DNA from 3 places in the Pseudomonas sp. NPDC089996 genome. Region 1 is predicted to be linked to each of the others. Evidence: predicted binding sites of a transcription regulator. Region 1 holds the regulator's gene; each other region holds the start of a gene.

What was found. The regulator FliA, encoded in region 1, starts transcription of late flagellar genes. The targets are predictions, from matches to a motif close to CTAAAGTTTNNNNNNNNNNNGCCGNTAA.
Region 2: a site for FliA is predicted at 2,250-2,277, ahead of ACIPW4_RS21465 (methyl-accepting chemotaxis protein). Genes of this name have one in related genera too.
Region 3: a site for FliA is predicted at 6,027-6,054, ahead of ACIPW4_RS23430 (methyl-accepting chemotaxis protein). Genes of this name have one in related genera too.

What each region holds. Positions count from the first base shown of each region.
Region 1 covers NZ_JBIVGA010000008.1:222,195-232,186, forward strand. The annotation lists gene ACIPW4_RS16405 (CheW domain-containing protein) at 1-15, opposite strand, end outside; gene ACIPW4_RS16410 (ParA family protein) at 12-803, opposite strand; gene motD (flagellar motor protein MotD) at 871-1,728, opposite strand; gene ACIPW4_RS16420 (flagellar motor protein) at 1,732-2,472, opposite strand; gene ACIPW4_RS16425 (chemotaxis response regulator protein-glutamate methylesterase) at 2,472-3,602, opposite strand; gene ACIPW4_RS16430 (chemotaxis protein CheA) at 3,651-5,843, opposite strand; gene ACIPW4_RS16435 (protein phosphatase CheZ) at 5,856-6,644, opposite strand; gene ACIPW4_RS16440 (chemotaxis response regulator CheY) at 6,663-7,037, opposite strand; gene fliA (RNA polymerase sigma factor FliA) at 7,157-7,897, opposite strand; gene fleN (flagellar synthesis regulator FleN) at 7,894-8,727, opposite strand; gene flhF (flagellar biosynthesis protein FlhF) at 8,821-9,992, opposite strand, start outside.
Region 2 covers NZ_JBIVGA010000013.1:75,197-85,188, forward strand. The annotation lists gene ACIPW4_RS21445 (LysR substrate-binding domain-containing protein) at 1-510, shown strand, start outside; gene ACIPW4_RS21450 (MmcQ/YjbR family DNA-binding protein) at 503-862, shown strand; gene ACIPW4_RS21455 (DUF1294 domain-containing protein) at 863-1,291, opposite strand; gene ACIPW4_RS21460 (undecaprenyl-diphosphate phosphatase) at 1,293-2,123, opposite strand; gene ACIPW4_RS21465 (methyl-accepting chemotaxis protein) at 2,422-4,056, shown strand; gene pnuC (nicotinamide riboside transporter PnuC) at 4,164-4,730, shown strand; gene ACIPW4_RS21475 (AAA family ATPase) at 4,727-5,278, shown strand; gene ACIPW4_RS21480 (hypothetical protein) at 5,577-6,008, shown strand; gene ACIPW4_RS21485 (adhesin) at 6,010-6,588, shown strand; gene ACIPW4_RS21490 (heme utilization protein) at 6,643-8,133, shown strand; gene ACIPW4_RS21495 (C39 family peptidase) at 8,203-8,883, shown strand; gene ACIPW4_RS21500 (hypothetical protein) at 8,930-9,676, shown strand; gene ACIPW4_RS21505 (hypothetical protein) at 9,724-9,992, shown strand, end outside.
Region 3 covers NZ_JBIVGA010000016.1:80,863-90,854, reverse strand. The annotation lists gene ACIPW4_RS23445 (type I secretion system permease/ATPase) at 8-2,143, shown strand; gene ACIPW4_RS23440 (HlyD family type I secretion periplasmic adaptor subunit) at 2,153-3,505, shown strand; gene ACIPW4_RS23435 (tRNA-uridine aminocarboxypropyltransferase) at 3,630-4,229, opposite strand; gene ACIPW4_RS23430 (methyl-accepting chemotaxis protein) at 4,392-5,957, opposite strand; gene ACIPW4_RS23425 (LysR family transcriptional regulator) at 6,091-6,984, opposite strand; gene speB (agmatinase) at 7,210-8,160, shown strand; gene ACIPW4_RS23415 (sodium:solute symporter) at 8,292-9,671, shown strand; gene ACIPW4_RS23410 (PA1414 family protein) at 9,836-9,964, opposite strand.

The DNA of each region.
Region 1 (9,992 bases):
GACAGGGCGGTTCATGAAACCACCTGCGCGGCCGGCTTGTAAGTCAGCATATGTTTGAGCAGTGCCCGGTAGGCGATCACTCCACGGCTCTTGCCATCGAACTGCGACGGCGTGACGCCATTGCGGCTGGCATCGCGCAGGCGCGTGTCGACCGGGATATAGCCCTGCCACACCTGGTGCTCATAGGTATCGCGCAACACCTTGAGGGTGCCCAGCGAAGCCTGGGTACGGCGGTCGAACAACGTCGGCACGATCTGGTAGGGCAAGGCCTGCTTGCGCGAGCGGTTGATCATTGCCAAGGTGCCGATCATGCGCTCCAGGCCTTTCACCGCGAGAAATTCGGTCTGCACCGGGATCACCAGCTGCTGGCTGGCAGCCAGGGCGTTGACCATCAGCACACCCAGCAAGGGCGGGCTGTCGATCAATGCGAAATCGAAATCCTGCCACAACTGCGCCAGACTCTTGGCGATCACCAGGCCCAGGCCACTCTGCCCGGGCGACTGACGCTCCAGCACGGCCAATGCGGTGCTCGACGGCAGCAACGAGATACGTTCATCACTGGTGGGCAGCAACAACTGCCCCGGCAGGCCCTCGGGGACGCTGCCCTTGTGCAGAAAAAGGTCGTAACAACTGTGCTCCAGGGCGTCCGGATTGTGCCCGAAATAGCTGGTCATCGAGCCATGCGGGTCGAGGTCGACGACGACCACGCGCTTGCCCGCCTCGGCCAGCAGGCCGGCCAGGGCGATGGTGGTCGTGGTCTTGCCCACGCCCCCTTTTTGATTGGCTACTGCCCAGACTCTCATAGGACAACTCTTGTCTCATTGGTGTCGCCGGCTCCCACAGGGCATGCGGTGACGGAGAATTGACGGCTCACTTGGCCGTCGTCGCTGCTGGGGCTGGCGGTGCACTTTGTGTGCCAGCACGGCGTAGCGCCGCATCCGGGGTGGCATTGGCAGCGCCGGAACCGGTCAGGCTGCGGCGTACCTCGAGGTTGCGGGAAATCACCAGCACCACCCGCCGATTGCGCGCGCGCCCTTCGGCCGTGTCGTTGCTGACGACCGGCTGGTATTCGCCATAACCCACCGAGGCCATGCGCGCCGGATTCACCCCTTCCATGGCCAGCAAGCGCACGATGCTCGCCGCGCGCGCCGCCGACAGTTCCCAGTTGGTCGGGTACTGCGCCGTGCGGATCGGCAGGTTGTCGGTGAAGCCCTCGACGTGCACCGGGTTGGCGAACGGTTTGAGGATGTTGCCGACCTTTTCGATGATGTCGAACGCCTTGTCACTGGGCATGGCATCGCCACTGCCGAACAGCAGGGACGAATTGAGCTCGATCTCCACCCACAGTTCGTTGCCGCGCACGGTCATCTGGTCGGACTTGATCAGGTCGCCGAAGGCATCGCGCACATCGTCGCTGATGGTCTTCAGCGGGTCGACGTTGGTCTGCGCCAGGCCCGCATCGGTCTGCTCGCTGTCCTTGATCAAGGGTTCTGCCGGCTTCACGCTGAGCGGTTGCTCATCGCCGATCGGGATCGGCCTCATGCTCCGCTCAGGGTCGTTGAACACCCCCAGCAGCGCTTGCGAGATGACCTTGTACTTGCCCTCGTTGATCGAGGATATCGAATACATGACCACGAAGAAGGCGAACAGCAGGGTGATGAAGTCGGCGTACGACACCAGCCAGCGTTCGTGATTCTCGTGTTCCTCGGTATGACGGCGACGGCGCATGGCTTACTCCATGAAGCCTTGCAGCTTCAGCTCGATCGAGCGCGGGTTCTCACCCTCGGCAATCGACAACAGGCCTTCGAGCAGCATCTCGCGGTAGCGCGACTGGCGCATGACGATGGCCTTGAGCTTGCTGGCGATCGGCAGCAGGATCAGGTTGGCACTGGCCACGCCGTAAATGGTGGCGACGAAGGCCACGGCAATGCCGTTGCCCAGTTGCGAGGGGTCGGCCAGGTTGCCCATGACGTGGATCAGGCCCATGACTGCGCCGATGATACCGATGGTCGGGGCGTAGCCGCCCATGCTTTCGAACACTTTGGCGGCCTGGATATCGCGGCTTTCCTGGGTCAGGAAGTCGACTTCGAGGATGCTGCGGATCGATTCCGGCTCCGCCCCATCGACCAGCAATTGCAAGCCCTTGCGTGCGTACGGGTCAGGTTCGGCATCGGCCACGCCCTCCAGGCCCAGCAGGCCTTCCTTGCGCGCCACCAGGCTCCAGTTGACCACCCGGTCGATACCGCCGGCCAGGTCGACCCGTGGCGGGAAGAAGATCCAGCGCAGGATCTGCAGCGCGCGCTTGAAGGCCGACAACGGCGACTGCAGCAAGGCCGCCGCCAGGGTGCCGCCGAGCACGATCAGGCCGGCCGGGCCATTGATCAAGGCACCGACGTGGCCGCCCTCGAGGAAATTGCCGCCAACGATGGCGACGAATGCGAGGATCAGGCCAATCAGGCTAAGTACATCCATCAGACACAAGCCTCGACCAGGTGTTTGCCGATTTCATCCAGGCTGTACACCGCGTCGGCCAGGTTGGCTTTGACGATGGCCATGGGCATGCCGTAGATCACACAGCTGGCCTCATCCTGGGCCCACACGGTACTGCCGCCCTGCTTGAGCAGGCGCGCGCCTTCACGGCCATCGGCGCCCATGCCGGTGAGCACCACCGACAGCACCTTGTCTCCGTAGGACTTGGCCGCCGAGCCGAACGTGATATCGACGCACGGCTTGTAGTTCAGGCGCTCGTCGCCAGGCAGGATCTTCACCGTGCCACGGCCGTCGATCATCATCTGCTTGCCGCCAGGGGCCAGCAGCGCCAGGCCCGGGCGCAGCAGGTCGCCGTCCTCGGCCTCCTTGACGCTGATCTTGCACAGCTTGTCGAGGCGCTCGGCAAAGGCTTTGGTGAAGGCCGCCGGCATGTGCTGGATCAGCACGATCGGCGCCGGGAAGTTCGCCGGCAACTGGGTCAGCACCCGCTGCAGGGCCACCGGGCCGCCCGTGGAGGTACCGATGGCCACCAGTTTGTATGGCTTGCGCTTGGGTGCCGGGGCATGCGCTGCACCCGGCGCCGGTGCCGCCGCACGGGCGGGTGCGGCACTGCGCAGCGGCGCTGGGCTGGCCAGGCTGCTGGTGGGTGCCTGGCTGCTGACCGGTGCCGGTGCCGCGACGGGTGCGTGGCTGGCGTAACTGCCAAAACGGCGGTTGCTGCGCGAGAGGGTATGCACCTTTTCGCACAGCAGCTGCTTGACCTTCTCCGGGTTGCGCGAGATGTCTTCAAAGTTCTTCGGCAGGTAATCCACCGCACCGGCATCCAGCGCATCGAGGGTGACGCGAGCGCCTTCGTGGGTCAGCGAAGAGAACATCAGCACGGGCGTCGGGCAGCGTTGCATGATGTGCCGCACGGCGGTGATGCCATCCATCATGGGCATTTCGTAGTCCATGGTGATGACATCGGGCTTGAGCGCCAGTGCCTGGTCGATCGCTTCCCTGCCATTGGTCGCGGTGCCAACCACCTGGATCGTCGGGTCCGCCGAGAGGATTTCCGAAACGCGGCGGCGGAAGAAACCGGAATCATCCACCACCAGGACCTTGACTGCCATAAACACTCCATATAGGCGGCGCAACCCGCCAGGGTGCGCCGCCGAAAATCAGATACGCCGTGCCGCGTAACGCTTGAGCATGCTCGGCACGTCGAGAATCAGCGCGATGCGGCCGTCACCGGTGATGGTGGCACCCGACATGCCCGGCGTGCCCTGCAGCATCTTGCCCAGCGGCTTGATCACCACCTCTTCCTGGCCCACCAGCTGGTCGACCACGAAGCCGATACGCTGGGTACCGACCGACAGGATCACCACATGACCCTCGCGCTGCTCTTCGTGCACCTGGCCCTGAACCAGCCAGCGCTTGAGGTAGAACAGCGGCAGCGCCTTGTCGCGCACGATCACCACTTCCTGGCCATCGACCACGTTGGTGCGCGACAGGTCGAGGTGGAAGATCTCGTTGACGTTGACCAGCGGGAAGGCGAACGCCTGGTTGCCCAGCATCACCATCAGGGTCGGCATGATCGCCAGGGTCAACGGCACCTTGATGACGATCTTCGAACCCTGGCCCTTGGCCGAGAAGATGTTGATCGAGCCGTTGAGCTGGGAGATCTTGGTTTTCACCACGTCCATGCCGACACCGCGGCCGGACACATCGGAAATCTCGGTCTTGGTCGAGAAGCCCGGGGCGAAGATCAGGTTGTAGCAGTCCGATTCGCTCAGGCGATCGGCAGCGTCCTTGTCCATCAGGCCCTTTTCCACGGCCTTGGCGCGCAGGATGCTCGGGTCCATGCCCTTGCCGTCGTCGGAGATCGACAGCAGGATGTGGTCACCTTCCTGTTCAGCCGAGAGCACCACGCGGCCGGTGCGGGCCTTGCCGGCCGCTTCACGCTCGTCCGGCATCTCGACACCGTGGTCGACGGCGTTGCGCACCAGGTGCACCAGCGGGTCGGCCAGGGCCTCGACGAGGTTCTTGTCGAGGTCGGTCTCTTCACCGACCAGCTCCAGGTTGATCTCTTTCTTCAGCTGGCGAGCCAGGTCGCGGACCAGGCGCGGGAAGCGGCCGAAGACCTTCTTGATCGGCTGCATGCGGGTCTTCATCACCGCGGTCTGCAAGTCGGCGGTGACCACGTCGAGGTTGGACACGGCCTTGGACATGGCCTCGTCGCCACTGTTCAGGCCCAGTCGCACCAGGCGGTTACGCACCAGCACCAGCTCGCCGACCATGTTCATGATCTCGTCCAGGCGCGCGGTGTCGACACGCACGGTGGTTTCCGCTTCGCTGGCTGGCTTTTCCGCGGCCGGGGCCGGGGTGCGGGCTGGCGCGGCAGGCTTGGCAGCGGCAGGCGCAGCGGCCGCAGGCCGGGCGACCGGTTTGCTTTCAACCGGGGCCGCCACGGCGACAGGCGCCTGGGCCACGGCGGTTTCGCCGGCAAACTTGCCCTTGCCGTGCAGCTGGTCGAGCAACGCTTCGAACTCGTGCTCGGTGATCTCGTCACTGCTGGCAGGCACGACGGCGCTTTGCACCGCAGCCGCTGCAACTGGCAAGGCATCGGCCTGGAATGTGCCCTTGCCATGCAACTGGTCGAGCAACGACTCGAATTCTTCGTCGGTGATCTCATCGCTCACGGGCGCACTGGCGGTGACCACCGGTTCGGCGACGGCCACCTCGGGCGAGAACTGGCCCTTGCCATGCAGCTGGTCGAGCAGCGATTCGAATTCGGCGTCGGTGATGTCGTCACCCGAACCGCTCAGGGTCTCGCCCTGCATCTGCTGTTCGGCGGCAGCCGCTTCGGCTTTGACCGCATCGAGCGAATCGAGCAGTTGCTCGAACTCGGTGTCGGTGATGTCCGCTTCGCTGGCCACAGGCTCAGGCGCAGCTTCGACGAGCGATACAGCGGTGTCGGCGCTGGCAGGTTCCGCCAGGCGCGACAACGCCGCCAGCAGCTCCGGAGTGGCCGGAGTCACTTCACTGCGCTCACGCACCTGGCCGAACATGCTGTTGACCGTATCCAGTGCTTCGAGCACCACGTCCATCAGTTCCGCGTCGACCCGGCGCTCACCTTTGCGCAGGATGTCGAACACGTTCTCGGCGATATGGCAGCACTCCACCAGCTCGTTCAGCTGAAGGAAGCCGGCGCCCCCTTTTACAGTGTGGAAACCGCGAAAGATCGCATTGAGCAGGTCGGCATCGTCGGGCCGGCTTTCCAGCTCGACCAGTTGCTCGGACAGTTGCTCAAGAATTTCGCCGGCTTCTACCAGGAAATCCTGAAGGATTTCTTCATCGGCGCCGAAGCTCATTAAACGTGCTCCTTAAAAACCCAGGCTGGACAGCAGATCGTCGACGTCGTCCTGACCGGACACAACGTCTTCACGCTTATCGGCATGAATCTGCGGACCTTCACCCCGAGTCGGATGTTTTTCTTGATCTTTTTCAGCGCGCAGCTGCTGGTGGTCATGTTCGATACCGGCAAAGCGGTCGACCTGACTGGCCATCAGCACGAGCTTGAGCAGGTTGCTTTCCACTTCGGTCACCAGCGCAGTCACGCGCTTGATCACCTGGCCGGTCAGGTCCTGATAGTCCTGGGCCAGCAGAATGTCGTTGAGGTGGCCGGCGACCTTGCGGTTGCCCTCGGCGCTGTGCGTCAGGAAACTGTCGACGCGCCTGACCAGCTCGCGGAACTCCGGCGCGGCGACTTCGCGGCGCATGAAGCGCTGCCAATCGACGCTCAAGCCTTGCGCCTCGGCTGCCAGGTCGTTGAGCACCGGGGTGCTCTCCTCCACCAGGTCCATGGTGCGGTTGGCGGCACCTTCGGTGAGCTTGACCACGTAGGACAGGCGTTCGGTGGCGTCGGTGATCTGCGAGACTTCCTCGGCCTGCGGCATGCGCGGGTCGATCTGGAAGCTGACGATCGCGCTGTGCAGCTCACGGGTGAGCTTGCCGACTTCCTGATACAGGCCACGGTCGCGGGTCTGGTTCAGCTGATGGATCAGCTGCACGGCATCGCCGAAGCGCCCCTTCTCAAGGCTCTCGACCAGTTCCTGCGCGTGCTTCTTGAGGGTCGATTCGAACTCCCCCAAGGACGTGTTTGATGACTCCATGGCGCCCCCTGACGTGACTCAGCCGTTGACGCGTTCGAAGATCTTCTCGATCTTTTCTTTGAGCACCTGGGCGGTGAACGGCTTGACCACGTAACCATTGACGCCGGCCTGGGCCGCTTCGATGATCTGGTCGCGCTTGGCTTCGGCAGTCACCATCAGCACCGGCATGGTTTTCAGGCGATCGTGGGCACGGACCTTGCGCAGCAGGTCGATACCGGACATGCCTGGCATGTTCCAGTCGGTCACCAGGAAGTCGTAATGGCCGCTTTCGAGCATCGGCAGCGCGGTGGTGCCGTCGTCGGCCTCATCGGTGTTGGTGAAGCCCAGGTCACGCAACAGGTTCTTGATGATCCGCCGCATCGTCGAAAAGTCGTCAACGATGAGGATTTTCATGTCTTTGTTCAAGTAGACCTCCAAGCAGTCTCAAACGCGCCCGGCCCCCGGGCGCGCGTTAATTCAATTCGGTACAACATGGAAAACGAACGTGGAAAACGACTGCAACGACCCCGGGCTCAACGCGCCCGCCATTCCCCCAGGCGGCTGCGCAGGCGCGCGGCACACTGGCTGTGCAACTGGCTGACACGCGATTCGCTGACTCCCAGCACCTCACCGATTTCCTTGAGGTTCAGCTCTTCGTCGTAGTACAGCGCCAACACCAGCCGCTCACGCTCCGGCAGGTTGGCGATCGCATCGGTCAGCGCAGCCTGGAAGCGCTCGTCTTCCAGATCGCGCGACGGCTCGACCTGGCCACTGGCACCGTCCTCGTGCAGCCCTTCGTGCTCGCCGTCCTGCAACAGGTCGTCGAAACTGAACAGGCGGCTACCCAGGGTATCGTTCAAGATCCCGTAGTAATCATCGAGACTCAACTGGAGTTCGGCAGCAACTTCATGATCTTTAGCGTCGCGGCCAGTTCTTGCTTCAACGGCGCGCATCGCATCGCTGACCATGCGCGTATTGCGGTGCACCGAACGCGGTGCCCAATCGCCCTTGCGGACCTCATCGAGCATGGCCCCGCGGATGCGGATACCGGCGTAGGTTTCAAAGCTGGCGCCCTTGCTGGCGTCGTACTTGTTGGCCACTTCCAGCAGCCCGATCATGCCGGCCTGGATCAGGTCCTCGACCTGAACGTTGGCGGGCAGGCGTGCCAACAGGTGATAGGCGATGCGCTTGACCAGCGGCGCATAGCGTTCCACCAGCTCGTACTGGGCGTCCTTCGACGCCTTGCTGTACATCTTGAAACCGCTCGCGTTCATAACACGGGCCCTGCGCTGGTGGGTTGCACCAGGCGCTCGACGAAGAACTCAAGGTGCCCGCGCGGGTTGGCGGGCAGCGGCCAGCTGTCGACTTTCTGCGCGATGGCCTTGAAGGCCAGGGCGCACTTGGAGCGCGGGAAGGCTTCGTACACGGCGCGCTGCTTCTGCACCGCCTTGCGCACGCACTCGTCGTACGGCACGGCGCCAACGTACTGCAAGGCGACGTCGAGGAAGCGGTCGGTGACCTTGGTCAGCTTGGCGAACAGGTTGCGCCCTTCCTGCGGGCTCTGCGCCATGTTGGCCAGCACGCGGAAACGGTTCATGCCGTAGTCGCGGTTGAGCAGCTTGATCAGCGCGTAGGCGTCGGTGATCGAGGTCGGCTCGTCGCACACCACCAGCAGCACTTCCTGGGCAGCGCGAACGAAGCTGACCACCGAGTCACCAATACCGGCAGCGGTGTCGATCACCAGCACGTCGAGGTTGTCGCCGATCTCGCTGAAGGCCTGGATCAGGCCGGCATGCTGGGCCGGAGCCAGGTGCACCATGCTCTGGGTACCGGAGGCGGCCGGGACGATGCGCACACCACCAGGCCCCTGCAACAGCACGTCGCGCAGCTCGCAGCGGCCCTCGATGACATCGGCCAGGGTGCGTTTCGGGGTGAGGCCCAGCAGGACGTCGACATTGGCCAGGCCCAGGTCGGCGTCCAGCAGCATCACCCGGCGGCCGAGTTCGGCCAGCGCCAGGGACAGGTTCACTGAAACGTTAGTCTTGCCGACGCCACCTTTGCCACCGGTGACGGCGATCACCTGTACGGGATGCATGCTACCCATGTTCGTTGTTTACCTTGTCTCGCTTGGACCCAAGCCACACGCGGAGCATTACTGCCAGCCCCGGAATGTAGGTACTTTGCATACGCTTCATCCTCAACCCGCGCGCCGCGGGTTGTGGTAGAGATCAGCGAACATGTCGGCCATTGCCTCTTCGCTGGGCTCGTCCTGCAACTGCACGTTGACCGCGCGGGTCACCAGTTGGTGCGGGCGCGGCAGGTGCAGGTCGTCAGGAATGCGCGGGCCGTCGGTGAGGTAGGCCACGGGCAGTTCATGACTGATGGCCAGGCTCAGCACATCGCCGAGGCTCGCCGTTTCATCGAGTTTGGTCAGGATGCAACCGGCCAGGCCGCAGCGTTTGTAGCTGTGGTAGGCAGCGGTCAGCACCTGCTTCTGGCTGGTGGTGGCCAGCACCAGGTAGTTCTTCGCGGCGATGCCACGCCCGGCCAGGGTTTCCAGCTGCATGCGCAGAGCCGGGTCGCTGGCCTGCAGGCCGGCAGTGTCGATCAGCACCACGCGCTTGCGCAGCAGCGGTTCCAGCGCCGCCGCCAGTGATTGGCCCGGGTCGACGTAGGTCACCGGCACGTTGAGGATGCGGCCCAAAGTCTTGAGCTGCTCCTGGGCACCGATGCGGAAGCTGTCCATGCTCACCAGGGCCAGGTTCTGCGGGCCGTACTTGAGCACATAGCGCGCCGCGAGCTTTGCCAGGGTGGTGGTCTTGCCCATGCCGGCCGGGCCGACCACGGCGATCACACCGCCCTCTTCGATCGGTTCGACCTGCGGCACTTCGATCATCCGCGCCAGGTGCGCCAGCAACATGCGCCAGGCCTGGCGCGGCTCTTCGATTTCACTGGTGAGGTCAAGCAGTTGCCGGGCAATCGGGCCGGACAGGCCAATACGCTGCAGGCGGCGCCAAAGGTTGGCCTGGGCCGGCTTGCTGCCTTGCAGCTGGTTCCAGGCCAGCGAGCCGAGCTGCACTTCGAGCAGCTCGCGCAGGCCCGACAGCTCCGAGCGCATGGCATCGAACAGGCGCGGGTCGACCGGCGCTGCAGCAGGCGCAGCCGGTGCGGCCGGCACATCGACATGCGGCTCGATCAATGGCTCGGCAGCGGTCAGCGACTGGCCGGCGAACAATTGGCGGTTGCCCTCGCTGGCCTCGGCGCGGTTGTCCAGCTCGGCCTGGGCAGTGGCGATGCGCGACTGGGTCTTGCGCAGCTCTTCTTCCAGCTCGGCATTGGGCACGCGCGGGGCCAGCGCGGACAGCTTGT
Region 2 (9,992 bases), on a different contig from region 1:
GTCGACCTGATTTCCGAAGGCATCGACGTCGCCTTGCGGGTGCGCGACCTGGGCGACGAAGACCCGGCACTGGTAACCCGCCGACTGCGCCAGGCACAGATGCAGCTGGTGGCAGCCCCGGGTTTTGCCGACCATATCCGCGAGCCATCCGAGCTGGGTACGTTGCCGGTGCTGGGCGCCGCCGAAGCCGACCGACTGGTGCATTTTCGCTTGCTCGGGCCCAATGGCCGTGAGCAGGAAGTCGCCCTGGAGCCACGCCTGGCCATTGACGATTTCGTCGTGCGCAACGCCGCAGTGCGCGCCGGGCTGGGCTTTACCGCCCTGCCCAGCATGTTCTGCGAAGAGGAACTGGCACGCGGCGAGTTGGTGAAGCTGCTGCCGGACTGGTCATTGCCTGGCGGCTACCTGCAAGCGGTCTACCCTCATCGACGTGGCTTGTTGCCGGCCGTGCGGGCATGGATAGACCACCTGGCGGCGTCATTCGAAGCGTGTGGGGAACGGTATGTCTAGGCAGAAAATGACCGAGGAACAGGTGGCGGCGTTCTGCCTGAGCCTGCCGGGCGCGCGGGAAGACTTCAAATGGGGCGGCATCCGGGTGTTTTCCGTGGCCGGCAACAAGATGTTCGCAGTGCTCGACCTGGCTGGGGCGGGGTTGTCGTTCAAGGTCGCCGATGAGCTGTTTCTAGGCTATTGCGACCGCCCTGGCGTGCGGCCCGCGCCTTATCTGGCACGTGCCAGGTGGATCAGCATGGCACCGCCCTACCCCATGGGCCGGGATGAACTGTGCGACCTGCTGCAGCGCTCGCACCAGCTGGTGGTGCGGCGGCTGCCGAAACGGCTGCAGGCAGGCCTGCTGAGCTGATCAGTCGAAGGGCAGGAAGCGGCTGCCGAGAAACAGGTAGTCGAGCCAGAACACCTGATGCAGCAGCACGATGCCCCAGCACACCAGCTGGTAGGACAGCTTGCGTGTCTTGTGCCGCAGCAGTTGCTGCGCGACCAGTGCACCGGGCCAGCCCCCCAGCAACTCGCTGGCATGCAGCACCTTTTCTGGCGTGCGCCAGGCGTCGCCCTGGGCCTGGCGCTTGTCTTGCCAGTACAGCAGCAGGCTGATCAGGCTGACCAAGGGGTACATCGCCAGCGGTACCCAGCTCTGCCCGCTCCAGCCCATCTGCGTCGCGCCAAGCCCCGGCAGCAGGCACAGCACACCCAGCAGCAACAGTTTCAGGCGCGCATTGCGCACGCCTGCCGTGCGTTCGGCGCCGCGTGGCGCAGTGTTCTGTACCCGTGCCATGTCAGCTGTGCGCCGTCGACCAGTCGACCCAGCCAAACTGCCAGGTCGCCAGGATCAGCAGACCGAACACGATGCGGTACCAGGCAAAGGTCGCGTAGCTGTGGTTGGCGATGAACTTCAGCAACGCCCGCACAGCGATCATCGCGAAGATGAACGAGGTCACGAAGCCGATGGCGAACACCGGCAGGTCGCTCGGCTCGAACAGGTGGCGGTACTTGTAACCCGAATACACCGCCGCGCCGACCATGGTCGGCATCGCCAGGAAGAACGAAAACTCGGTGGCGGCCTTGCGCGACAAGCCAAACAGCAGGCCGCCGATGATGGTGGAGCCGGAGCGCGAGGTACCCGGGATCATCGCAAGGCACTGCACGAATCCAATCTTCAAGGCGTGGGTCCAGCGCATGTCGTCGACATGGTCGACCGCCACGGTGTGCTGGCGGCGTTCAGCCCACAGCATGATCACGCCGCCAATGACCAGCGCTGTCGCCACGGTGATCGGGTTGAACAGGTATTCATGGATCATGTCGGCAAACAGCACGCCCAACACCACCGCCGGCATGAACGCCAGCAGCAGGTTAGCGGTAAAGTGCCGCGCCTTCGGCTGGCTGGCCAGGCCGAACACCACCTCGAGGATCTTGCTGCGAAACTCCCACACCACCGCCAGGATCGCCGCCAGCTGGATGATGATGTTGAACGCCATGGCCCGCTCGCCACCAAAGCCGATCAGGTCGGCGACGATGATCTGGTGACCGGTACTTGAAATCGGCAGAAACTCCGTGAGCCCCTCGACCACACCCAAGATGATTGCCTGAAAGGCAGTCCAAAAATCCATTATTCCCCCGATGGGCCACTGCTGATTGCAGGCCCCTTATTCTTGGTTTGCTTTGATTGCCGCACGCGGCGCGGCCTTTTTACAGCGACTTCTGGGACCGACGCCAGTGGAAAAGTTCAGCCTGGCTAAAGGTTTCATCTTGCACGGCCGAAATCCTATCAAAGCGGCACGGTAAAGGCTTGTGCGCCCGGTGTCAGAGTAGCCATTAACTAGCACTTAGCCATTAGTCGAGTGCCTGCCGCTGCCAAACCATGCTTGGATGCACCTGAATAAAAAGAACAATGCGGGAGTGGATTCAATGAAGGCATTACGGTCGATGTCGATCAGCCGACGTCTGTGGCTGATTCTGGTGGTTGCGCTGGGCATGCTGGTGGCGCTCGGCCTGCTGATGCTGCGCCAGATCCATGGCGACCTGTACCAGGCCAAGGCGGAAAAGACCCGCCACGTCGTGCAGACCGCCGCAGGCGTGCTGGCCTACTACCAGGGCCTGGAAGCCGCCGGCACACTCAGCCGTGACGCGGCCCAGCAACAGGCCCTGCAAGTGGTGAAAGCACTGCGTTACGACCAGAACGACTATTTCTGGATCAACGACCTGGGGCCGAAGATGATCATGCATCCGGCCAACCCCAAGCTCGACGGCCAGGATCTCTCTGCCATTCGTGACCCGGACGGCTTCGCCGTGTTCAACGAGATGGTCGCCCTCGCCCGCAGCCAGGGCGCCGGCCCCGTCGATTACCGCTGGCCCAAGCCAGGCGCCAGCGAGCCGGTGGCCAAGACCTCCTATATCCAGCTGTTCAAACCCTGGGGCTGGATCATCGGCTCCGGCGTCTACGTCGACGATGTACAGGCCGAATTCGCCCGCCAGTTGCGTGATGCCTCACTGCTGGGCCTTGCCATCGCCGTGCTGATGGCCCTGGTGGTCATGCTCATCGCCCGCAGCATTGCCCGCCCTCTGCAGGAGGCAGTACAGGCCATGGGCAACATCGCCAGCGGCGAAAGCGACCTGTCCCGGCGCCTGGACACCCATGGCCGCGACGAGATCACCCACCTGGGCCAGCACTTCAACCAGTTCAACGGCAAGCTGCAGGGGGTGGTGGGCCAGCTTCAGGGCGCTGCCCACGACTTGGCGCAGTCGGCCGGGCACGTCGGGGACAGTGCAGGCGCCGCACAGCAGCACAGCGCCCGGCAGTCGATGCAGATGGACCAGGTGGCGACGGCAGTCAACGAAGTCACCTATGCCGTGCAGGATGTGGCCAAGACGGCCGAACAGGCCGCCGACGAGATGCGCGCTGCGCAGCAGCAGGTGGCGCACGGTCAACAGGCGATCCACGGCAGTTTGCAGCAGATCGACCGCCTCTCGGCGACCATCGAGCAGGCCGTGCAGGTGATCCGTGACCTGGCCGGGCACAGCACGAAGATCGGCGGAGTGCTGGAAGTGATTCGCGCCATCGCCGAGCAGACCAACCTGCTCGCCCTCAACGCCGCCATTGAAGCCGCTCGCGCTGGCGAACAAGGCCGCGGCTTTGCCGTGGTCGCCGATGAGGTGCGCCTGCTGGCGCAACGCACTGCGCAATCGACGGCCGAAATTCACACCATGATCGAGCACCTGCAAGGCCAGTCCGACGCGGCCGTCAAAGCCATCGACACCAGCAGTGAGGCCTCGCGCCAGACCGTGCAGCAAGCCCGTGAGGCCGGCTCCAGCCTGGATGCCATCAGCCAGGCGCTGCACAAACTCACCGCCCTCAACGCCTCGATCGCCAGTGCCACCTTGCAGCAGTCGCATGTGGTCGAGGAGATCAACCGCAATGTGCTGGACACCGCCGGCCTGTCGCAGCAGACCGCCGACGCCGCGCGTCGGTCCAGTGATGCCGGCTTGGCGCTGGGGCAACTGAGCGAGGAGCTGGAACAGCTATTGCGCCAGTTCCGGGTCTGAACCGGGCGTGATCACCGGCCCGGCGAACGGGCTGGTGCTGGTTGCGCGCTACACCTCCCGCCCCGCACAAGCTACAATCGCCGCCCTTTGCCAACCAAGGATCGCCGATGTCCGGCCTCGAACTCATCGCCGCCGTGCTCGGCGTCACCGCCGTGTGGCTCACCGTCAAACAGAACGCCTGGTGCTGGCCGATCGGGCTGGTCATGGTGCTTATCTATGGCTGGCTGTTCTACGAGGTGAAGCTTTACTCGGGCATGCTGCTGCAACTGGCCTACGCCGTGTTGCAACTGTACGGCTGGTGGCAATGGAAGCGCCCGGGCCGCGTCGAGGATGCCCGCCAGGTATCGCACCTGCCAACCCGGGCGCTGTTCGGCGGCTTGGCGGCCGGGCTGCTGCTGAGCGTGGCACTTGGTGCGGCGATGGCCGGCTGGACCGACGCCGCCCTGCCCTGGCTGGATGCGACGCTGACCGGTTTCAGCCTGGTCGCGCAGCTGTGGATGGCGCAGAAACGCGTGCAGTGCTGGCCACTGTGGATCGTGGTGGATGTGGTCTATGTCGGCCAGTACCTGCACCAGCAGCTGTATTTCACTGCCGGTTTCTTTGTCGTACTGACCCTGATCGCGGTACGCGGCTGGCTGGAATGGCGCCGTGACCCAGCCTTGGTGCACGCATGAAGGTCCTGGTGCTTTGCGGCCCCGAGTCCAGTGGCAAAAGCTGGCTCAGCGGTGAAATCCAGGCTCATTTCGGCGGTATCGTGGTGGCCGAATACGTGCGCCACTTCATCGACCAGCAAGGCCGCGATACCTGCTATGCCGATGTTCCCGCCATCGCCCGTGGCCAGCTGGCCTGGGAAGACCAGGCCCGCCAGCAGGCACCTGAGCTGCTGATCCTCGACACCCACCTGCTCAGCAACATGCTGTGGAGCCGCGCCCTGTTCGACGATTGCCCGCCCTGGCTGGAACAGGCGTTGCTTGCCCGACGTTACGACCTGCACCTGCTGCTCAGCCCGCAAGGTGTGGGCTGGGTCGCCGATGGCCAGCGCAGCCAGCCAGACCTCGCCGACCGCCAGAGGTTCTTCGACCACAGCCGCCGGTGGCTGGAATACCATGGGCAACCGCTGCAGATCATCGAAGGTGACTGGCCGCAGCGCAGCGCAGCGGCCTTGCGAGCCGTACAGCGCCTGTTGAACGACAAACCCCCGCTCTGCCCAACCGAGTGTTAATCAGGTGACACACCCCACTGACGCCAACTCCCTGTATCTACGGGGTTGCACGCCCTTTTCAGGGGCGGTGTCAAGGTGATGAAACAGTCTGCGAAACCGCCGTTCGAGTAACGCAAATGCTGGGCCAAACCCGGTGTTGCGGAAAATTTGTCTCAGCCCTGATACAACAAATTCACAGCCAGATCAGGGAATGCGCTCAAGCCATTGATTTCAAAGGATAATTAAAAAGCGGCACGACTTTCGCTCTGCACCTTCGCAACGCTGAACAAGACCAGCGCTTGCAAAAGGAGCAGCCGTCATGGGGAAACTGGATAAGGGCATTGTTCGCCTGCTGCTGGTCGGTTGTGCCTTGGGCTCGACCCTGCCCGCAATGGCCGACAACGGCATCATCATCATCACCCGCGATGTGCAACCGCGCATGGCCATTCGCGCGCCCCTGGCGCCCGACCCCAATCCCACCACCGCCAACGCCAACCCCTCGGCGTACGTGATCAAGCAAACCAACGAGCTGAGTGATGGCGACTTCGCCAGCATCACCAGCGGCACGGGGATTTCAACGCTGATTACTCAGCAGACCAACAACCTTGGCGGCCAGATCGGCAACCAGACGCAGTTGGCCAACCAGGCGGCCGGGCGCGGCACAGGCTCGGGCAGCGGCATTGCCAACATGGTCAACACCAGCGTCCAGCGCGGACTTGCCCCGTTGCAGATCCTCACTGGAGGCAAATGACATGAGGCAGACGCTGTTAGTCCTGGCCATGTTGAGCAGCGCATCGGCGCTGGCGCAGTCCCCGGTCCCGGTCATCAATGACGCCAGCATCGACAACTCCGGCGCCCGGTATCAAGGCAACTTCACCGTCAACCAGGCCGCTGGCGATCTGCAGCAACAGGCCAACGCCCGGGCACTCGCCACGGGCCACGAGGCCGCCGCGACCACGCAGATCCGCCAACGCCAGCAGGCCATCGTCGACCCCAACATGGGCGCCAGCGCCAGCATTCAGGGCAATGCCTTCAGCCAGGGCAGTGGTGCACTGGGCGTCAACCAGAGCGCCGGGGCCGCAACCCAGCAGGCCAATGCCCTGCGCATCAGCATCAGTACTCAACCGCAAAGCATCGATGACAGCGTCCTGCTGCAGCAAAACGTGGCGCTGATCAACAGCTCCGATCCATCTGATACCTCACCCGGCTATCGCCAGGTCACCACCGGTGACCAGGCATTCACCGGTAGCCGCGGGGTCATCCAGCTGAATCAGAGCGCCGGGGTGGGCAACCAGACGGCAAACACCCTGAGCGTACGGGTCGCGAACTGACCCTGACAGGTAAAAGGTAAGAACAACACTTAACCTAAAGAACGGAGAAACACCATGAAACCTTCGATGGCAATCAAGCCTCTGGTTTTCGCAATTGCTGCGGTCATGGCTGTTGCTGCACAGGCTGATCAGAACGACCGTCGTGGCAATGGCCACAACAACAATAACCACACGCCACCGGCTCGTGCGGTGATGACCGATGCCACGGCCAATGCAAATGACGGCCAGAGAAGCACCGGTAATACGATCCGCAACCAAGGCACCATCAACGAAGCCGAGATGAGCAGCTCGGGCGCCGGTGCCAGTGGTAACGTGGGTGTCAACGTGGCGGCCGGTAACGGCAACCAGCAAGCCAACGCTTCGGCTATCGCCAACACCTCGTCCGACAACGCAGCCATCGACAACAGCTTCGTTTTCGGCACCTCGAATGCGACCGCCGAGATCACTCAGCGCAGCAACAACAACAAGGTCAACAACTGGTCGACCCAAAGCTCTGCCGTCATGAGCGGTTCGGCTGAAGGCAGCAGCGGCAACCTGGGCATCAACATCGCTGGCGGCGATCTCAACCAGCAGAAAAACAGCATGGCCATCGCCAACAACGCCGCAGCAATCGGTAACTCAACCGCCACTGCCTCGGCCAACCAGAGTGGCCCTGGGCTGGAGGTGAACAACTCTGCCGACCGCACCTACACTGTCGACACGCTGACCTTCACCACCTCTTCGAGCGGATCGTCCTCTCGTAGCGGCGCGTTCGATGCCAGTGTCGACAAGAGCTCCAGCTCCAGCTACAGCGCGTCGGGAAGCCAGAGTGCCAGCGCCAGCGGGTCGAAGAGCAGCAGCTCCAGTGGCTCTACCAGCATGACCGCCAGCGGCTCCAACAGCAGCACCGCCAGCGGCAGCAACAGCATGACCGCCAGTGGCTCCAACGACTGGGCTGCAAACGGCTCTGCCAGCCGTGACCACAGCTCTACCTCCAACACCACGGTTAGCGCATCGCTCGATGCCAGCGCCAATGGCAGCGCATCGTCCTCGCAGACCTTCGGCAACTTCACCCGCTCGCGCAGCAACGACTTCGACGCATCACTCAGTGCATCGCTGGATGCATCGGTCGACAAGTCGCATGACTCGTCCAGCAACTCGTCGTTCGACAAGTCGCTCAGCTCGTCCTTTGACAGAGCCTATGACTCTTCGTATGACCGTAGCCGCGACTCGTCCTACGACAAGGCTCGCGATACTTCCTACGAGAAAGCCAATGCGTCGGACTGGGAAAAAGCCAGTGCTTCGGCGTACGACAAGGCCGGCGAGAAAGCATCGGAATCGTCGGACAGCATCTCGAAGAGCTTCAGCGAGTCTAGCGAGTACGCGCTGAGCAACACCGTGTCGTTCCAAGTGCTGACCCCGACCGGCTGGGCCAACCCTGTGACCAACACCGCCACCCTGAGTGGTTCGGTGAACGGTGGCAGCGGCAACCTGGGCGTGAACGTGGCGGCCGGTGTGGGCAACCAGCAGAGCAACTCGCTGGCCATCTCCAATACCTCGATGTAACACGCTGCGCTGTGGAGGCTCCCTTCGGGGAGCCTCTTTCCAACAAGAAGAAGGCAGGGGGCGTCGAACATGCGCATGATCGCCTTGGCATTTCTGCTGTGCATCGCCAGTCTTGGCGAAGCATCCCAGATGCCGTTGTCCGTGCTGCCGGGTGGTGCGGTGATCTACAAACCGATCCAGAGCATACGCGAACGCAAGTTTGCCGACCTGGTTCAACAGAAGACCGATTTCAGCTGCGGTGCAGCGTCGCTGGCGACCATCCTGCGCCAGGCCTACTGGCTGGACGTGGATGAACACCAGGTCATCGAGGGCATGCTGGCCCACGCCGACCAGGACCTGGTCCGCACGCAAGGGTTCTCGATGCTCGACATGAAGAAATATGTCGAAAGCCTGGGTATGCGCGCACGCGGCTACAAGGTGGCTCCGGACACGCTCCACAGCATCCGCATCCCCGTGGTCGTGCTGATGGATATCCGCGGCTACAAGCATTTCGTGGTGATGCAGAAGGTCGACAGGGGCTGGGTGTACATCGGTGACCCTGTCCTTGGCCACAAGCGCTTCAAGCTCGATGATTTCGTCAAAGGCTGGAACGGCATCATCTTCGCCGTCATCGGTCAGGGCTATGACAAGAGCAATGTTCTCCTCGACCCGCCGCTGCCGCTGAGCGCCAAGAACCGCATCAGCAACTTCACGCCGGTGCAGGATGCGGAGCTGATGGACTTCGGTTTCATTCAAAGCGACTTCTTCTAACGGCCTACTTTCAATGAAGTAGGGCAAGACGTTCCGGGAGCACTCCATGAAGACTTCCCTGTGGCTGGCAGTCATGTGCCTGGCCGCCAGCCTGCCGACCCAGGCAGAAACGTTCAAACCGATCGAACTGAAGGATCAGGAGCTGGCAAGCCTGCGGGGGCGCTATGTGATGCCTGGGCGGATCGTCAGCTTCGGTGTGGTCATGAGCAGCACCTGGCAGAACGCCAATGGCGAGGTGATCGGCGCGACGTCGTCCATGCAGATTCAGCAATCGACCCTCAAACCGCAGTTCTATGTGTCGATGATCGATGAAAAAGGCACCGGCAGCGCTCGAACCAGCAGCACCGGTACCGGTACCGTCACCGGCGGCAGCGGCCTCAACAGCACCGAGGGCGTGACCCAGGTAGTGCGCGCGGCCGGCGATTTCAACATGGCCCACAACAATGTCGACATCAATGTCACCAAGGGCAACGAAGCGCCAGCCGACCAACCGCAGGGTCAGGTTCTGACGGCGGGTTCCACACTGGTGGGAGCCAACGGCGCAGGCTCAATGAGCGTGTCATCCGGCAGCAGCGGCGTGCAGATGAACATCATCGCCAACGGCAACCAGGGCAGCAGCCTGCAGCGCCTGGGCCAGGGTGGGCTGATGCAGAACACCACCCTGCTCGGCTCCAGCAACCGGGTCAGCAACCTGACCTCGCTGAATGTGGTACTGCGAGACAGCCCGCCTGTAGCGGGGTCTGTGAGCGCCAATCTTGACCAGCTCAAAGGCCTTCGCAATCTCGGATACTGATCTACGCTCAAGTCTCATCGTATGTAGTCAGAAGGGACGGCTAATCCATGCACCGTTTGTTGACGTTCAGAGCTATCGTTTGTTTATCAACATTGGCCCCGGCCACTCTGCTACAGGCGGCAACCGACCCTCAGGTCGAAGCACTCAAACAGGAACTGATTGCGCTCAAACAGCGCTATGAAGCCCAACAGAACGCACTGATGGTGCTGGAACAACGGCTCAAGCAGGTCGAGGAGGCCCCGGCCCAGCCGGCACCCAAGCGCCTGACCAAGTCCCCTGCAGAGGGGGTGAAAGGTGCCCAGACCGTGGCTTCTGG
Region 3 (9,992 bases), on a different contig from region 1:
GACCAGTATGCAAAGCGCGCAACCGCGTCCGGATGTCGATGACCCACTGCTCGATGGCTTGCTGATTCTGTGTCGGCTGCACGGCCGCCCGGCCAGCCGTGCCAGCCTGTGCAGCGGCCTGCCTTTGGCCCAGCAGCGCCTGGGCGTCGAACTGCTACCCCGGGCCGCAGCACGTGCGGGCCTGCAAGCGCGGGTGCTGGAACGGGGCCTGGATGATATTTCGGCGCTCAACCTGCCCGTTCTGCTGTTGCTCGACAATGGCCGCAGCGCCGTGTTGCAACGCTGGGGCGATGACGGCCGGGCGCTGATACTGCCTTGCGAAGCCGAAGGTGGCGAGCAATGGGTCGAGCGTGAAGCGCTGCAGCAGGCCTACAGCGGCCACGCCCTGTTCGCTCGCCCGCGGCATACCCTGGAGGACGTGCGCTCACCGCTATTGCCGCGGGTCAACGCCTGGTTCCGCGACACCCTGCGCCATTCCCGCTGGCTGTATGGCGACGCCCTGCTGGCCAGCCTGCTGATCAACCTGCTGGGCCTGATGGTGCCACTGTTCGTCATGCAGACCTACGACCGTGTGGTGCCCAACCAGGCACTGTCGACCTTGTGGGTGCTGGTCGCCGGCCTGTTCATCGGCACCGCCTTCGAACTGGTGCTGCGCATGGTCCGCGCCCACCTGCTGGACCAGGCCGGCAAGAAGACCGACCTGATCCTCTCCGCCACCCTGTTCGAACGCATCACCGGCATGGCCATGAAGGCCAAGCCCGCTACCATCGGTGGTTTCGCCCAGAGCATCCATGACTTCCAGGGCCTGCGCGAGTTTCTCACTGCGGTCACCCTGACCAGCATCATCGACCTGCCCTTCGTCGCCCTGATGCTGCTGGTGATTGGCCTGCTCGGTGGCTGGCTGGTGCTCATCCCGTTGATCGCCTTCCCGCTGGCGGTGGGCTTTGCGCTGATCATCCAGGCCCGCCTGCGCGACACCGTGCAGAAAAGCCTGAGCCTGGGTGCCGTGCGCCAGGCTCTGCTGATCGAAACCCTGGGCGGCCTGGAAACCCTCAAGGCCTGTGGCGCCGAAAGCGAGCGTCAGTACCAGTGGGAACACACCAACGCCGCCATGGCCCGCCTCGACGCCCACGCCCGCAACCTGTCGTCGCTGGCCAGCAACGGCACGCTGTTCATCCAGCAGTTCTGTGGCATGGCCACCATCGTTGCCGGGGTGTACAGCATCATTGCCGGCAACCTCAGCGTCGGTGCGCTGGTCGCCAGCTACATGCTCGGCAGCCGCGTGCTCGCCCCGCTCGGCCAGATCGCCGGGCTGATCACCCGCTACCAGCAAGCACAGCTGACCATGCGCAGTACCGACGCGCTGATGGCCCTGCCGCAGGAGCGCCAGCCCGACCAGCAGGCGCTGGAGCACACCACGCTCAAGGGCGGCCTGGCGCTGAGCCACGTCAGTTTCCGTTACCCCGGGCAGGTGAGCCCTGCCCTGCAGGATGTGCAACTGGCCATCGCCCCCGGGGAGCGCATCGGCATCATTGGCCGCAGCGGCTCGGGCAAGAGCACCCTGGGCCGCCTGCTGATGGGTTTCCATCACCCGGACGAAGGCCAGGTGCTGCTGGACAACCTCGACCTGCGTCAACTGGACATCACCGACCTGCGCAGCCAGATCGGCTACGTCGCCCACGACCTGCCACTGCTGGCCGGCAGCCTGCGCGACAACCTGACCCTGGGCGCGCGCCACATCAGCGATGCGCGCATGCTCGAGGTGGCCGAGCTGACCGGTGTCAGCGAGCTAGCCCGGCAACATCCGAACGGCTTCGACCGCCCGGTGGGCGAGCGTGGCCAGCTGCTCTCCGGCGGCCAGCGCCAGGCCGTGCTGCTGGCCCGTGCCCTGCTGCTGGAGCCACCGATCCTGATCCTCGACGAACCCACCAGCCACATGGACAACAGCAGCGAAGAGCAACTGCGCCAGCGCCTGCTGGGATGGGTGCCGGGCAAGACCGTGCTGCTGGTCACCCACCGCACCTCGATGCTCAGCCTGGTAGACCGCCTGGTGGTGCTGGACAACGGCAAGATCGTCGCCGACGGGCCGAAGGATGCGGTCGTCGATGCCCTGCGCAAGGGCCGTATCGGCTCGGCCCTGTAGGAGTTCAACATGCCTCTCACGCAAAACATCCGCAGCAGCCAGGGCACCGACAAACGGGCCGAACGCGACTACATGCCGGAACTGGCCGGTGCCACCCTGCAGGACTCGCCGCGCCTGTCGCGCCTGACCGTGTGGCTGGCCGCAGCGCTGCTGCTGGTGGCGCTGGCCTGGGCCAGCCTGGCGGTGCTCGACGAAGTGACCGTCGGTGAGGGCAAGGCCATCCCGTCGAGCAAGGTGCAGGTGGTGCAGAACCTGGAAGGCGGTATCGTCACCGAGATCTTCGTGCGCGAAGGCCAGATGGTCGAGAAAGGCGCCACCCTGCTGCGCCTGGACGACACCCGGTTCAAGTCCAACAAAGGTGAAAGCGAAGCCGACCGCTATGCCCTGACCGCCCAGGTCGAGCGCCTGTCGGCCGAAGCCGAAGGCCGCCCGTTCGTGCTTTCGGACGAAGTGCGCGCCAAGGCGCCTCAGGTCGCCGAAGACGAGCTAGCCCTCTACAGCTCGCGCCAGCGGCGCCTGGCCAGCGAAAAACAGACGCTCAACGAACAGTTGCGGCAGAAGAACCAGGAACTGGCCGAGTTCCGTTCCAAGGTCGAGCAGTACCGCTCGGCCGTGGCACTGCTGCAGCAGGAGACGGACATGTCGGCGCCGCTGGTGAGCAAAGGCGCCATTTCCCCGGTGGAGATCCTGCGCCTCAAGCAACGCACCGTGGAAGCCCGCGGCCAGCTCAACGCCACCAGCCTGGCCATCCCCCGTGCCGAGGCGGCGATCGCCGAGATCAAGAGCAAGATCGAAGAGTCCGACGCCGGGTTCCGCTCGGACGCTGCCAAGGAGCTCAACGACAAGCGCACCGAACTCTCCAAGATCACCGCCACCAGCATCGCCATCGACGACCGGGTCAACCGCACCACGGTGGTGTCACCGGTGCGCGGCATCATCAAGTTGCTCAAGGTCAACACCATCGGCGGCGTGGTGCAGCCGGGCAGCGACCTGGTGGAGATCGTGCCAATCGAGGACAACCTGCTGATCGAGGCCAAGGTGCGCCCGCAGGACGTGGCCTTCCTGCACCCAGGGCAACCGGCGATGGTCAAGTTCAGTGCCTATGACTACACCATCTACGGCGGGCTCAAGGCCAAGCTGGAGCTGATCAGCGCCGACACCGTCACCGATGACAAGGGCAATGCGTTTTACCTGATTCAGGTGCGGACCGAGAAGAACCACCTGGGCGGGGACAACAAGCCGTTGCTGATCATTCCGGGGATGGTGGCCACGGTGGATATCATTACCGGGCAGAAGAGTGTGCTGGATTATTTGCTCAAGCCGGTGCTCAAGGCACGGACTGAGGCGTTGCGGGAGAGGTGATTGGCTGGTGATTGAGTTGGCGCAGGCCGGTGTCCGCCACTACGCATTCGGCGCCTGTGAGATCGAGCGCCGCGCGGGCGGCGCTCGATCTCACAGGCGCTGAAAATGCCATGGCAGGCCTCTCTCAGCCCTCACCATGGTTCCGCTCGAACACATCAGCGCCCATGGCCCTGATCTGCCCCTCGATCAACGCCTCGAACGGCCGGAGCAACTCATCAAAACTGTCGGGTCGCTCCAGCACGTTCAACGCCTGCACCACCGCCTCGATGGTCGACAACGCCCCCGGCTCCGGCGCCTTGCGCAGACGGTAGCGTGATGGCGCCACCTGTGCCAGCGTCACCCTGGGCAGCGCCTCCAGCAACGGATTCAAGTACAGCAGCTTGCGCGCCTTGCGCCAGGTGCCGTCAGGCACGATCAACATGAACGGCCTGTCGTCCGTCTCGCCGTAAGCTGTCAGCGCTTGCGCCTGCTCGCCTGGGAACAGCAGCACGGGCCGATAGCCTGGGGTTGCCAGCAACTCGGCAAGATCAGTGAACACTTCGCCCACTCGCAGCTCGGCATTGACCAGGCCCAATGCGGCCAGGCGAGCAGTATTCAGGGCGTGGGTGGTTTCACTGGGGTGCTGCAGCAGGACCACGCGGGTGCGGCTGTCGAGGCTGGGAATCAGTGGGCAGAGGCAATGGTCGAGCGGGCGCTGGCAGCGTTCGCAGCGGGGTCTGGGCATGGGGGTCTCCGTTGGTAGACGGATTTTGCCACAGGCCGGAATTTTGGGCCCGCTTTGCGGGCCATCGCCGGCAAGCGCGGCTCCCACAGGGTGGCCTGCACAGACCTTTTCTGGTGGGAGCCGCGCTTGCCGGCGATGGGCTGCAAAGCAGCCCCTTGGGGCTCAGCGGTTGAACCGCTCTGCCAGGCTATGCAGGTACTCGGCCATGCGCTCCAGGTCCTGGCTGATCTCGGCCCCCTGCTTGGCCTGCCCTGCGCTCTGGTCGCACAGCTGGGCAATCCTCACGATCTGCTGGTTGATGTCCTCGGCCACAAAACTCTGTTGTTCCGATGCCGTGGCCATCTGCTGGCTCATGCCGGTAATGCGGCTGACCGCCTGGGCAATCCCGGCCAGCGCCGCCTGCACCGCCTCGACACTCTGCACACTGTCCCGCGAAATCTGCTCACCTCGGCTGGCGCTGCTCACCGCCCGCTCGGCTCCGGCACGCAGTGAAGCGATGATCTGGTGGATCTCGTCAGTGGAAGAGCGCGTGCGCTGGGCCAGCGAACGCACCTCGTCGGCGACTACGGCAAAGCCCCTGCCCTGCTCGCCCGCCCGGGCCGCCTCGATCGCCGCGTTGAGCGCCAGCAGGTTGGTCTGCTCGGCAATCGAGGTGATCACATCCACCACGCTGCCGATCGACTGGGTCTGTTCGGCCAGGGCGTTGACCGCCTGGCCGATATCGCTGACCGCCTCGCTCATGCTGCCCATGGCCTTCAGGCTCTGCTGAGCCAGCTCGCTGCCGTGCTGGGCCAGCTGGTCGGCATCACCGGCAGCGTGGGCGGTGCTCTGCACATTGTGCGTCACCTCCTGGATAGTCGCCGCCATCTGCGCGATGGCCGTGGCCGACTGGTCGGTCTCGCTGCGTTGCCGATCGAGCATCTGCGCCTGGGCATCGGACAGGTCGGCCGATTGCGCAGCGCGCGACTTCACCCCGACGCCGGCATCCACCAGGCGGGTGAGCGCGGTTTGCAGCCGCGCCTCTTCGCTGATGATGGCCAGGTCGAGCTGCCCCTGCAGGCCAGGGTTGTCACTGTAGGTCAGGGCTACCAGTGGGCTGGTGAACGCCTTGGGGTGTTCGTCGAGGGTACGCCGGATCCCCCGGTCCTGCCGTTGTTCGATCAAGAACCAGGCCACGAGCAAGCTGGCCATCAACAGGCCCAACGCCGCGTAAGGTGGCAACCAGAGGTAACCGGCAGCCGACAGCACACCGGCACCGATCAATGGCCAACCATGGCCCAGTCCTTGACCCAGGCGTGCGGCCCAGGGCACCGGTGACTTGCCGTCCCGCAGCCGTGCGTAAAGCGCTTCAGCGCGGCGAATCTGCTCGCGGGTCGGTACCGAACGCACCGACTCGTAACCGCTGATTCGGCCATTCTCGTAGATCGCCGTGACGTAGGCGCTGACCCAGTAATAATCACCGTTCTTGGCGCGGTTCTTGACCACACCCATCCAGGGTTTACCTTGCTTGAGCGTTTCCCACATGTGCCCGAACACCGCCGGTGGCATGTCAGGGTGACGCACCAGGTTGTGCGGCTGGCCGACCAGCTCGTCGTAGGTGAACCCGCTGATCGCCACGAAGGCGTCGTTGCAGTAGGTGATACGGCTGTTGAGATCCGTGGTGGAAATGAGGCGCTGATCACCGGAAAAGGTTCTTTCATGCTCAGTGACGGGCAAGTTCATGCGCATCTTGAACGGTCCTTCGAAGATGGGATAAGGGGAGCAGCGCAACTAAATATCTAGCAGAGCGTGGAAGAGTTAGCGGCCAGGTTGGTGATTAATTTAGAGCGACCCGTCGGATTGTCAGACAATTTAAAACCCACTAACCGACATACAACTGGCTCTTGAGCAGGTCCCGGAATGTTTGTATGAGGGGCTCACGGCTCCGCCCCCTGCGGATGATCAGCGAAAATGGCGCCTGATAGCCGAAAGTAGCTGGCGATAGCACCCGCAAGTCCCCCTTGTCGGCCCACGCCTGGGCATAGTGTTCGGGCAAGTAGCCGATGTAGGCGCCGGAAAGGATCAGGATCAGCTGTGCTTCCATGCTCTCGACCGTCGCCGCGCTGTGCTTGAAGCCATGCCGGGCCAGCTCGGCCTGGCTCCAGTAACCGCGCCCGACCATCCGCTGCTGGGTCACCACCTGCTCTGGTATGCGCCTTTCGGCGAACAGCGGGTGCCGGCTGCTGCAATACAACCAGTGCTGCTCGCGGTACAGCGGCTGATAAAGCAGGCCACTCATGCGCGAGGAGAACGCGCCGATGGCCAGGTCCAGGCGATTGTCCTGCACGCCCAGCTGCAGTTCGTAAGGGCTGGATACCGACAGGTGCAGGTGCACGGCGGGGTGTTCCTGGCTGTAGGCGCCGATCACTTCGGCCAGGGGCAGCGCGCGATCGCCTACGGTGGAGTCGATCACGCCGAGGTTGAGAGTGCCGCGCAGCTCGCCTTTGAGCGCCGCTGCGTACTGTTCGAACCCATCCAGCTCGGCCAGCAGGCGCAGCGTCTCCTGGTGGAACAGCTCGCCCTTGCTGGTCAGGCTGAAACCACCACGGCCGCGGTGGCACAAGACGATACCCAAGGCGCCTTCGAGCTGGCTCATGTAGGTGCTGATGGCCGAAGTCGACAGGTTGAGCTCACGCTGGGCGTTGGCGAAGCCCTGGTGGCGCACCACGCTGACGAAGATGCGCAGCAGTTTCAGGTCGGGCAAGGTCGAGGCCATGGTGCAACGGTTCCGCTGGGGTGTTGGCGCGCAGTCTAACCGCTCCTGCAGGCTTTAGTTCAGAAAATCCTGAAGTAAGTATTTGCCGGTAGCGATTTTTCCAGCGCACTACCTTGAGCAGACTTGGCCGAAATGACCCTGCCCGCCGGCATATCCAGATTTCAAAGGCGTGCGGCGGCACAGGTTCGAACAAACAAAACAATCGACCGACTGATGAGGCCCACCGTGGACAAAGTTCTCCATCAACCACTGGGCGGCAACGAAATGCCGCGTTTCGGCGGCATCGCCACCATGCTCCGTCTCCCCCACCTGCAAAGTGCCCAAGGCCTGGACGCCGCGTTCATCGGCGTGCCGCTGGACATCGGCACCTCGCTGCGCTCCGGCACCCGTTTCGGCCCGCGGCAGATCCGCGCCGAATCGGTGATGATCCGCCCCTACAACATGGCCACCGGTGCCGCCCCGTTCGACTCGCTGTCGGTGGCCGACATCGGTGACGTGGCGATCAACACCTTCAACCTGCTCGACGCCGTGCGCATCATCGAAGAAGCCTACGACGAGATCGTCGAGCACAATGTCATCCCGATGACCCTGGGTGGCGACCACACCATCACCTTGCCGATCCTGCGTGCCCTGCACAAGAAGCACGGCAAGATCGGCCTGGTGCACATCGATGCCCACGCCGACGTCAACGACCACATGTTCGGCGAGAAGATCGCCCACGGCACCACCTTCCGCCGGGCCGTGGAAGAAGGCCTGCTCGATTGTGACCGCGTAGTGCAGATCGGCCTGCGCGCCCAAGGCTATACCGCCGACGACTTCAACTGGAGCCGCCGCCAGGGCTTCCGTGTGGTGCAGGCCGAAGAGTGCTGGCACAAGTCGCTGGAACCGCTGATGGCCGAAGTGCGTGAAAAGGTCGGCGGCGGCCCGGTATACCTGTCGTTCGACATCGACGGCATCGACCCGGCCTGGGCCCCAGGCACCGGTACTCCGGAAATTGGCGGCTTGACCACCATCCAGGCGATGGAGATCATTCGCGGCTGCCACGGCCTGGACCTGATCGGCTGTGACCTGGTCGAAGTCTCCCCGCCTTACGACACCACCGGCAACACCTCGCTGCTCGGCGCCAACCTGCTGTTCGAGATGCTCTGCGTGCTGCCGGGCGTCGTGCGTCGCTGACATCGTTTTACCCCGGCAGGAGCCATGAGGGAGGGCCACTGAGGCCCGCCAACACAAGACAAGACCGCCGGGCGCCGTGAAACGCCTGCGCGGTCGATCTCGCCATAATAAAGATAATCGGGAGACCCCCAATGGCCTTGGACATCATTGTTGTAATGATCTATACCGCCGGCATGCTCGGGCTGGGCTGGTATGGCATGCGGCGCGCGAAAACCCAGGAAGACTACCTGGTGGCCGGGCGCAACCTCGGCCCGACCCTGTACATGGGTACCATGGCCACCACCGTGCTCGGCGGCGCCTCCACCGTCGGCACCGTACGCCTGGGCTACGTCCACGGCATCTCCGGTTTCTGGCTGTGCGCAGCCCTGGGCCTGGGCATCATCGCCCTCAACCTGTTCCTCGCCAAACCGCTGCTGCGCCTGAAGATCTACACCGTCACCCAGGTGCTGGAGCGCCGTTACAACCCCATGGCCCGCCAGGCCAGCGCAGCCATCATGCTGGCCTATGCACTGATGATCGGCGTGACTTCGACCCTGGCCATGGCCACCGTGCTGCAAGTGCTGCTCGACCTGCCGTTCTGGGCGTCGCTGCTGCTCGGCGGTGGTGTGGTGGTGGTGTATTCGACCATCGGCGGCATGTGGTCGCTGACCCTCACCGACATCGTCCAGTTCGTGATCAAGACCGTTGGCCTGATGTTCATTCTGCTGCCGGTTTGCCTGTACAAGGCCGGTGGCTGGGACACCCTGGTGGCCAAGCTGCCGGCGGCCAGCTTCAGCTGGACCACCATCGGCTGGGACACCATCATCACCTACTTCCTGATCTACTTCTTCGGCATCCTGATCGGCCAGGACATCTGGCAGCGGGTGTTCACCGCCCGTGACGAGAAGGTCTGCCAGCGCGCCGGCACCACCGCCGGTGTGTACTGCGTGCTGTACGGCCTGGCGTGCGCCCTGATCGGCATGTCCGCGCATGTATTGATGCCGGACCTGGCCAATCCGAACAATGCCTTTGCCGAGATGATCAAAGGCCAGTTGCCCGAAGGCATCCGTGGCCTGCTGATGGCGGCGGCATTGGCAGCCATGATGTCGACTGCCAGTGCCGGCCTGCTGGCAGCCTCGACCACCCTGACCGAAGACCTGCTGCCCAAACTGCGTGGCGGCAAGGCGTCGAGCCTGGGCGTCAGCCGCCTGTTCACCCTGCTCACCGGCCTGGTGGTGCTGGGTATCGCCCTGGCGGTGAACGATGTGATCAACGCCCTGACCCTGGCTTACAACCTGCTGGTCGGCGGCATGCTGATCCCGCTGATCGGTGCGATCTTCTGGAAGCGTGCGACCACCGCAGGCGCCATTGCCAGCATGTCGCTGGGCTTTGCCACCGCACTGTTCTTCATGTTCAAGGACGGGCTGGATGCCAACACGCCGATCTACTACAGCCTGGCGGTCGGCCTGGTGAGCTTCGTGCTGGTGAGCGTGCTGTCGCGCAAGCCGGTGGGTGAAGTGAAAATGGCCTGATTTTCCAGCCTGTACTGGCCTCTTCGCGGGTGAACCCGCTCCCACAGGTACTCCACCGCCTTCAAGGTCTGTGTAATACCCGCGAAGAGGCCGGTGCAGTCAATGCAACTGCAGCGGAAACAACAAGGCCGCGGCATCTGAACGATGCTGCGGCCTTTTGCATTTCAGCGACGGCGCGGCTGGCGCTTGCGCTGCTCTTCATCAGTCGGGATCGGCACCGGCTGCAAGGGTGGTGGAATCAGCCCCAAAGCGACGGCCAGGTCGTGGAGCCAGTTGAACATTTGGTTTTTCATAGTGCCCCCTTGACGGGTCAGCCTCACG